2 regions of the Lactobacillus sp. wkB10 genome follow, and region 1 is predicted to be linked to the other one. Evidence: predicted binding sites of a transcription regulator. Region 1 holds the regulator's gene; the other holds the start of a gene.
What was found. The regulator HrcA, encoded in region 1, represses chaperone genes, less so after heat shock. The targets are predictions, from matches to a motif close to TTAGCACTCNNNNNNNNNGAGTGCTAA.
Positions count from the first base shown of each region.

Region 2: a site for HrcA is predicted at 2,836-2,862, ahead of LACWKB10_RS02665 (ATP-dependent Clp protease ATP-binding subunit). Genes of this name have one in related genera too.

Region 1 is NZ_JRJB01000006.1:22,181-26,625, forward strand. It holds gene truB (tRNA pseudouridine(55) synthase TruB) at 6-899, shown strand; gene ribF (riboflavin biosynthesis protein RibF) at 918-1,850, shown strand; gene hrcA (heat-inducible transcriptional repressor HrcA) at 1,977-3,026, shown strand; gene grpE (nucleotide exchange factor GrpE) at 3,039-3,626, shown strand; gene dnaK (molecular chaperone DnaK) at 3,645-4,445, shown strand, end outside.
Region 2 is NZ_JRJB01000003.1:62,728-67,172, forward strand. It holds gene LACWKB10_RS02660 (branched-chain amino acid aminotransferase) at 1-449, opposite strand, end outside; gene LACWKB10_RS02665 (ATP-dependent Clp protease ATP-binding subunit) at 703-2,799, opposite strand; gene LACWKB10_RS02670 (excinuclease ABC subunit UvrA) at 3,006-4,445, opposite strand, start outside.

The sequences.
Region 1 (4,445 bases):
TAAAAATGTTAAATGGTATTTTAGTGATAAATAAGGATAAGGGCATGACAAGTGCCGATGTTGTCTATCATTTACGTAAAGTTCTGCATATTAAAAAAATGGGTCATGCAGGTACTCTTGATCCTGACGTTACAGGAGTGCTACCAATTGCAATTGGTCAGGCCACAAAGTTAATTGAATTGATGCACAAGGAAAATAAGAGCTATGTTGGGCAAGGAATTTTAGGTTTTGCTACTGATAGTTACGATACCAGTGGGAAAAAAACAGAATTCAAAAAAATTACTAATGAAATTCAAGGAACTCAAATTCAAGAAGCTATGCATGAATTTGTTGGCAGTATAGAGCAAGTACCTCCCATTTATTCTGCCGTCAGAGTGAATGGCAAGCATTTATATGAATATGCAAGACAGGGTATTAAAGTTGAGCGACCAAAACGACAAGTTGAAATTTTTTCCTATAATCTTACTGATGAACCAAATTTTGATGAAGAAAATTGTCAAGAAACTTTTGATTTTAAAATTGAATGTAGTAAAGGGACCTACGTTCGTTCTTTAATAAATGATTTGGGAACAAAACTTGGGGTACCGGCAGTAATGAAAAATTTACAAAGAACTTCAAGCTCAGGTTTTAATATTAATCAAGCTGTTAAATTGGCAGAAATTATAGAAAATCCAAATATGGTAAATGAATTGCTTCAACCAATTGACTCTTTTTTTACTAGTTATGTTCATGAGGATATTGATACAGCTCTGTGGTTGAAGGTTAAAAATGGTGCAACGATTTCTTTGAAAACGAATGCAAAAAAAGTGGCATTACGATACAATAATAGAGTTAAGGCAATTTATCAAAAAGATGGTACCATGTATCGCCCTTATTTAATGCTTTTACAAAATGAATGAGTGAATGAAGGTTTTATTATGGAAATTATCCATTTAACATACCCGTTTAAGGAAAATATTATTCCTCAAAGAATAATCCTTGCTTTAGGATTCTTTGACGGTGTACATCGTGGTCATCAGGAATTAATCAAAATTGCAAAAGAAAAGGCAATTCAAAAGCATTTACCATTAGTAGTGATGACATTTGACCGACATCCTAAAGAAATATATCAAAATAAAGAAGTCAGCTATATAGATACATTAGCTGAAAAAGCTTATAAAATGCAGAAACTGAAAGTCGATTTTTTGCTTGTGATGCATTTCAATGATGCATTTAGCAACTTGACTGCACAGGAATTTGTAGATAAGATTATTGTCAAACTGCATGCTGATACAGTAGTAGCTGGTTTTGACTATACATATGGTCCGAAAGAAATTGCCAATATGAAAAATTTCCCTAAGTTTGCTAAGGGAAGATTTGCTATTGTTGATGTTCCAAAACAATCATATGATGGGCAAAAAATAGGTTCTACTGAAATAAAAAAAGCCATCACAAGTGGAAATATGGAATTAGCTGCTAAGTTACTAGGTTTTCCGTACATTATGTCCGGTTATGTCGGTCATGGCTTACGTAATGGGCATAAGCTTGGCTTTCCTACAGCAAATCTAGTTTGGTCCAAGGACAAGGTTGTTCCTAAAATTGGAGTATACGCTACTAAAACCAAGATTAAAGGTAAGTGGTATGACTCTATGACAAGTGTAGGCTATAACGTAACTATTAATGAGGGTAAAAAGCTTTATATTGAATCAAATTTATTTGGATTTGATCAGGAAGCTTACGATGAAAAAATGGTAATTAGATGGTATAAGTATACCCGTGGCGAAATTAAATTTGATAATTTAAAAGAATTAAAAAAACAAATGAGTGATGATGAGGCCGAAATTAAAGCCTATTTTACCAGCATTGGTTAATTTTAAAGGGATAAGCGTTTTTTTTGTAAAAAAGTTAGCACTCAACTTGACATTCTGCTAAAAGCTAGTATCATATTAATTGTTAGCACCTAATAAGTTTGAGTGCTAAAAGTGAGGGCGATATTTATGTTGACCGAACGTCAAGAATTAATTTTAAAAACAATTATCAATGATTTTACGCAGACACATGATCCTGTTGGATCTAAAACAGTCATGAATCAGTTGCCTATCAAAGTTTCAAGTGCAACTATTCGTAACGAAATGGCGGTTTTAGAAGAAAAAGGCTTGATTGAAAAAACTCATTTGTCAAGTGGTCGAGTACCTTCAACAGAAGGCTACCGTTACTATCTTGACAATTTAGTTGAGCCTTTACAGATTTCATCTTCTGTATATAAAAAAATTATTAATCAGCTTGATCAGCCGTTTCATCAAGTTAACGACATTGTTCAGGAAGCTGTTAAGATCTTGTCTGACCTTACAAATTATACTGCATTTGCGGAGGGGCCTGAAAATAGTGATTTAACTATTACTGGATTTCGTATAGTGCCTTTATTTGGCAGACAGATTATGGCTATTCTTGGTACCAGTGATGGTGATGTTCATGATCAGGTTTATAACCTGCCATACAATATTCATGGTGATGACATTGAACGCGCCGTTCGTATGATTAACGATGAATTAGTAGGAAAGACACTAGATCAGGTTACGCCTGAGTTTCTTAAGAAGACTTTAGGACAAAAGCTTAAAGCTGCTCATGTGTCTGAATTAATTGATTTGGTTGAAGATGTGATCAGTGATGCTGCCAGCGAGCAAATGTATGTCGATGGTCAGATTAATTTGCTCAATAACATTTCTTTAAGTGACGTTTCTAATTTGCGGTCATTATATGAAATGATTGAGCATAATGACTTAATTTCCAGTATTTTGGATAACAGGCAAAACTTAAAAAGTGACAGATATCCAGTTCGGGTAAGTCTAGGATCTGAGTTATCAAATGATTTGTTAAAGGATTACAGTCTGCTTACGGCAGAGTACAGCGTTGGTTCTCACGGAAAGGGCATAATTGCTTTACTTGGCCCTGATAATATGCCGTATTCTCAAGTGATAGGATTGCTTGAATATTTCAGAAATGAGCTATCTAAAAAGTTGCTTGATTATTATGGTAGATTTAAATAAAGGAGGTTAGCCGTGAGTAAAGAAGAAATTAACAGTAAAAATTCAAAAAAAGATCAAAAAGAATCAACTGAATCAAAAGAAGTTAAAAAGCATTCTCAAGCTAAGGCTAACGAAAAAAAGAAGTCCGAATCTTTGGAAAGCAAACTGCAACACAATTTGACCCAGTTGCAAAAAGAAAAAGATGATTTAGAAGATAAGTATTTGCGCAGTCAAGCTGAAATGCAAAATATGCAAAATCGCTATAATAATGAAAGAGCGCAACTTATTAAATATGAATCACAATCTTTAGCTAAGGATGTTTTGCCAGCAATGGATAATTTAGAAAGAGCTTTAGCAACAAAGGTTGATGATGAAGCATCAAAGCAGCTTAAAAAGGGAGTGCAAATGACACTTGATTCATTGGTTAAAGCCATGAAAGATCATGGAATCAGTGAAATCACTGCTGAAGGTGTAAAGTTTGATCCTAATTTACACCAAGCTGTCCAAACAGTTGAAGCTGAAAATGAAGATCAAAAAGATCATGTTGTGCGGGTTTTGCAAAAAGGTTACTTGTACAAAGATCGTACTTTAAGACCAGCGATGGTTGTTGTAGCACAATAATTGAAAGGAAGCATATCAATGTCAAAAGTTATCGGAATTGACCTCGGAACTACCAACTCAGCAGTTGCTGTTCTTGAAGGAAAAGAGCCAAAAATTATTACCAATCCAGAAGGAAACCGTACTACACCTTCAGTAGTTGCTTTTAAGGATGGAGAAATTCAAGTCGGTGAAGTTGCAAAAAGACAGGCTATTACTAACCCAAATACTATTTCTTCTATTAAGCGTCACATGGGTGAAGCAGATTATAAAGTTAAAATTGGTGATAAAGCATACACTCCTCAAGAAATTTCTGCTATGATTTTACAATATATCAAGAAATTCTCTGAAGATTATCTTGGTGAAAAGGTTACCGAAGCAGTCATTACAGTTCCTGCATACTTTAATGATGCTCAGCGTCAAGCTACTAAGGATGCCGGTAAAATTGCAGGCTTAGACGTTAAGAGAATAATTAACGAGCCAACTGCATCTTCACTTGCCTATGGCCTTGATAAAGATGCTGAAGACGAAAAAGTTCTGGTTTATGACCTTGGTGGTGGTACCTTTGATGTTTCTGTTTTGCAATTAGGTGACGGAGTCTTCCAAGTACTTTCAACTAACGGTGATACTCACCTTGGTGGCGATGACTTCGATAATAAAATTATTGATTGGCTGATCAAGAATTTTAAAGATGAAAATGGTGTTGACCTTTCTAAAGATAAAATGGCTTTACAAAGGTTAAAGGATGCCGCTGAAAAAGCTAAGAAAGATTTATCTGGCGTATCTTCAACTCATATCTCATTACCATTTATTTCTGCTGGTGAATCTGGACCATTACATTTG
Region 2 (4,445 bases), on a different contig from region 1:
CGGAAGGTATATTCAGTGGCCGCTTCAACACCTAAAACTTTACTTGTTCCTACCATAAGTGGTCGTAAATAAAGAGTTGCGCCACTATCATATGGTGGTACAAATTCTTCATTAGCTTTAACAACTTGTTTTACGGCATCAACAAATCTATCTTCAGGAAATGGCGGCATGGCTAACCGCTTTGCTGAAAGAGTAAAGCGGTGTGCATTTTGATCAGGTCTAAAGAGATTGATCTTACCATCTTTTCTACGGTAAGCTTTTAGTCCTTCGAAAACCTCTTGTCCATAGTGCAGTACTTCCGCGCCTTCAGAAAAGGTCATGGATGAATCTTCGGTCAGTTTTCCTTCCTGCCATTCTCCATCTTTATATTTCGCCTCATATCGATAAGGCAGATCACGATACTTAAATCCCAGATTTTTCCAATCCAGGTCTTCTACTCGTTGTTTCATTTGATTGTCCCCTATAACAAAACTACAAAAGCTAAAAAATAATTTTTAGCTTTTTAATAATAATTTAATTGCTACCTAATTTAAACTATATTTTTGTTGATGTCAATAGTGAATTCATATTAATCTTAATAAAATAATATGAATTTCTGATAATTAAACAAAAATTCAATTTTGTTACTGTATGGAAGGTTTCACATGAAACAACTAGAAGCAAAAAAGGGATCATCCTCTATTGAATGATCCCTTTTTAACATTAATCTTGTTTTGTTTTATCGTTATTTTCAGATTTTTCTTTTGGCTTAATGTCTAATACTGCAGCATCATTTAAGTAAACATGCTTGTCATCTGCTGTAAACTTGACTTCTTTGGTGTCAGGCTCTTTCATTAATAATTTAGCAATTGGGGTTTCCAAGTCCTGCTCAACTACCCGACGTAAAGGTCTTGCACCAAACTTTTTATCATAGCCCTTTTCAGCTAAATAAGCTTTAGTCTCATCAGAAACGTTAACCTTAACATTCTTTTTCGCCAAAACATGTGCCATTTTACTTAAGTAAATATCAATAATTTTATTCATATCATCTTTAGTTAAGGAATTAAATGGCACAATCGCATCAAGTCTATTCAAAAATTCAGGTCTGAAGTATGCTTCCAAAGCCTTGATTAATTTATCATGATCTACTTTACCGTCTTTTAGCAATTGGTCGGAATAACCTGCATTAGAAGTCATGATCAAAATTGTATCCTTGAAGGAGATTGTTCTGCCTTGTGCATCAGTTAAACGGCCATCATCCATGATTTGAAGCAAAGCATTAAACACTTGCGGATTAGCTTTTTCAATTTCATCGAACAAAATCAGGCTGTATGGCTGGTGACGAACTTTTTCAGTCAATTGACCGCCTTCGCCATAGCCAACATAACCTGGAGCAGAACCAATTAGCTTGTTAACTGCCATCTGATCTTGATATTCTGACATATCAAGTCTAATCAGATGATTTTCACCACCAAACAATTGAATAGCCAATTGTTTAGCTAATTCTGTCTTACCTACACCAGTAGGTCCGGTTAATAAGAATGTACCAGTAGGACGATCATTGTCTTTAAAAACTTGTTTACGGGCAATTGCATCAGTAATGACATCAACCGCATTATCCTGATCAATAACCACTTTCTTTAATTTTTCAGCTAAATCAAGATTCTTTTGTCCCTCACTTGCATGCAATTCACTCATTGGAATCTTTGTCTTGGCTTCAATCAAAGCATAGATATCTTCATCAGTAACATGTGGAGTCGCTTCATCATCTACATGATCAGCTTTGTCGCGCAACTCTTCAATCTTCTTTTTCAGCTCACTTGCTTTACTGTAATCTTCCTTTTTGGCAGCAGTTTCTTTTTCACTTTCCAGCTTTTTAATCCGCTTCTTTAAAGTTGCTTCATCATCAGGAATAGTGTCGAGACCCTTTTTGGCACCTGCTTCATCCATTAAATCAATGGCTTTGTCAGGTAAGTACCGTCCCTGAATGTAGCGCTGTGATAATTCAACAGCCAGCTTTAAAGCACTGTCATTGTATTTTACATGATGGAAAGCTTCATATTTATCTTTTAGACCCTCTAAAATTTTGACAGTCACTGCAGCAGATGGCTCAGGAACTTGTACAGGCTGGAACCTACGTGCTAGGGCCGCATCATTTTCAATCCTGCGGTACTCACTCGTAGTCGTTGCACCAATCAGGTTCAAGTCGCCACTAGCCAAAGCCGGTTTCAAAATATTAGCAGCGTCACCATTGTTATTTTCAGAGTCAGTTGACCCTGCTCCGACAATATTATGTAATTCATCAATAAATAAGATAATATTAGGATTTTTCTTAGCTTCGTCAATCACTTTTTTCAGGCGCTCTTCAAAGCTACCACGCAAACTTGATCCAGCAACCATATCATTAATGTTAATTGCAATAATATGTTTGTCTTTCATCTTGTCAGGAACATCGCCTGCAGCGATCTTCTGTGCCAATCCTTCTACAATGGCAGTTTTACCTACACCTGCTGGTCCAACTAAAACTGGATTGTTCTTTTTGCGCCGACTTAGAATCTCTATAACTTCCTGAATTTGTTCATCACGCCCAATTACAGGATCGTATTTGTTTTTCTTTGCTTGCTCAACCAAATCAACTCCAATTGGCTTTTGTCCTTGCTTTTGCCCCATTTGTCCGTTTTGGGATATGTCTTGCGGTGAAATATTCATACTGCTTGAATAGTGAATAGGAATAGCTCCACCTTTATCATTAGTGTTATTAAAGAAAGAATTGTTTAATTCGTTAAATAATTCGTCAAAATCATTATCAAAATATGCCATATGTAAACACCCCTTTGATAGGTTATAAATTTGTAATTAGCACTCGTAGCGTTTGACTGCTAATTGCTTACATATAATATTATAGCAGGTTATCCACAGAAAGCAATAGTTTTGATTAACTTTTTCCACAGATTGTTTGATTTTTCCACAGAAATCAAAAAAGCCTTAAAAGCAGCGCTCTCAGCTACTTTTTAGGCTCTATTTTTTTATTTTTGATATAATTTAAATTGCTTTGCCAAATATTTACCTGTTAAACTACCAGAATTTTGAGAAATATCCACAGGGGATCCGCTTGCAATAATTTTTCCTCCTTGTAGTCCTCCTCTTGGTCCCATATCAATCATATAATCACTGTTAGCCATAATATCCAAGTCATGCGTAATAGTAATAATAGTTCCTTCTTGCTCGAGTAATCTTTGAAACACTTGTAAGAGTGTTCTCACATCTTGTGGATGTAGTCCCACTGTCGGTTCATCAAAAACAAATAAAGTGCCCTTTTGCCTTTGATGAATGTGACTAGTTAACTTTAACCGCTGTGCTTCTCCTCCTGATAATGCTGGAGTAGACTCCCCTAGATGAAGATAACCTAACCCCATGTCATGTAATGTTGTAATTGTTTTATTAATTTTTGGCTCTTTTTGAAAAATTTCTTCTTTTAAGGCATCATCTACCGAGTAATCCAAAACGTCAGCAATACTTAGATTGTGCCATTTTACCTGCAAGACATTTTGATTGAAACGATGACCTCCACATACTGAACATGTTTCAACCATGTCAGGCAAATATTGGATATCAAGTGAAATCACACCAGTGCCACCGCATGCAGGGCATGCACCTTCTTTATTATTATATGAAAAATGAGACGCGCGATATTTTAACTTTTTAGCTAAAGGCTGTTTGGCAAAAAGTTTACGTAAGTTGTCCATAATATCTGTATAAGTTGCAACAGTTGATCTCTGATTCTTACCAACTGGTGTAGAGTCAACACTAATCACGTTTTTAATATAGTTATTGTTTAAACTCTTGACCCACTTAGGTCTTTCACTGTTATTTTTTTGTGCCTTTAATGCCGGAATCAAAGAATCTAGAATGAGAGTAGTTTTACCAGCACCTGAAAATCCGGTAACAGAAGTTAAGCGATTGACAGGTATTTGAACATGCAAGTTTTTTAAGTTAAAGCGCTCAGTAACATCAAGTTTTATTTTGCCGTGTTTAAAGATTTGGTTTTTATTGACCCTGGGTCTGACAAATAATGGTGCTTTACCTGTTAAATACGGTCCAATTAAGGATTTTTCATTATGTTCTATCTCTTTGGGTATTCCCTGAGAAATAATTTCACCACCCTGGCTACCTGAACCTGGACCAATTTCAATCACCCAATCAGCCGCATTAATAATGGAAGTTTCATGATCAACAACAACTAAAGAATTGCCTTGATTGACCAATTCATGAAATACATCAATCAACCCAGCTACATTGTCAGGATGCAAGCCCACTGATGGTTCATCTAATACATAGAGTACCCCTGTAGTTTCGGTGCGCAACGTTCTGCCAAGCTGGATACGTTGAAGTTCACCTGTAGACAGACTACTTGCCTGCCTGTCTATGCTCAAATAATCTAGTCCTAATTTTAATAGAGGTTTGAC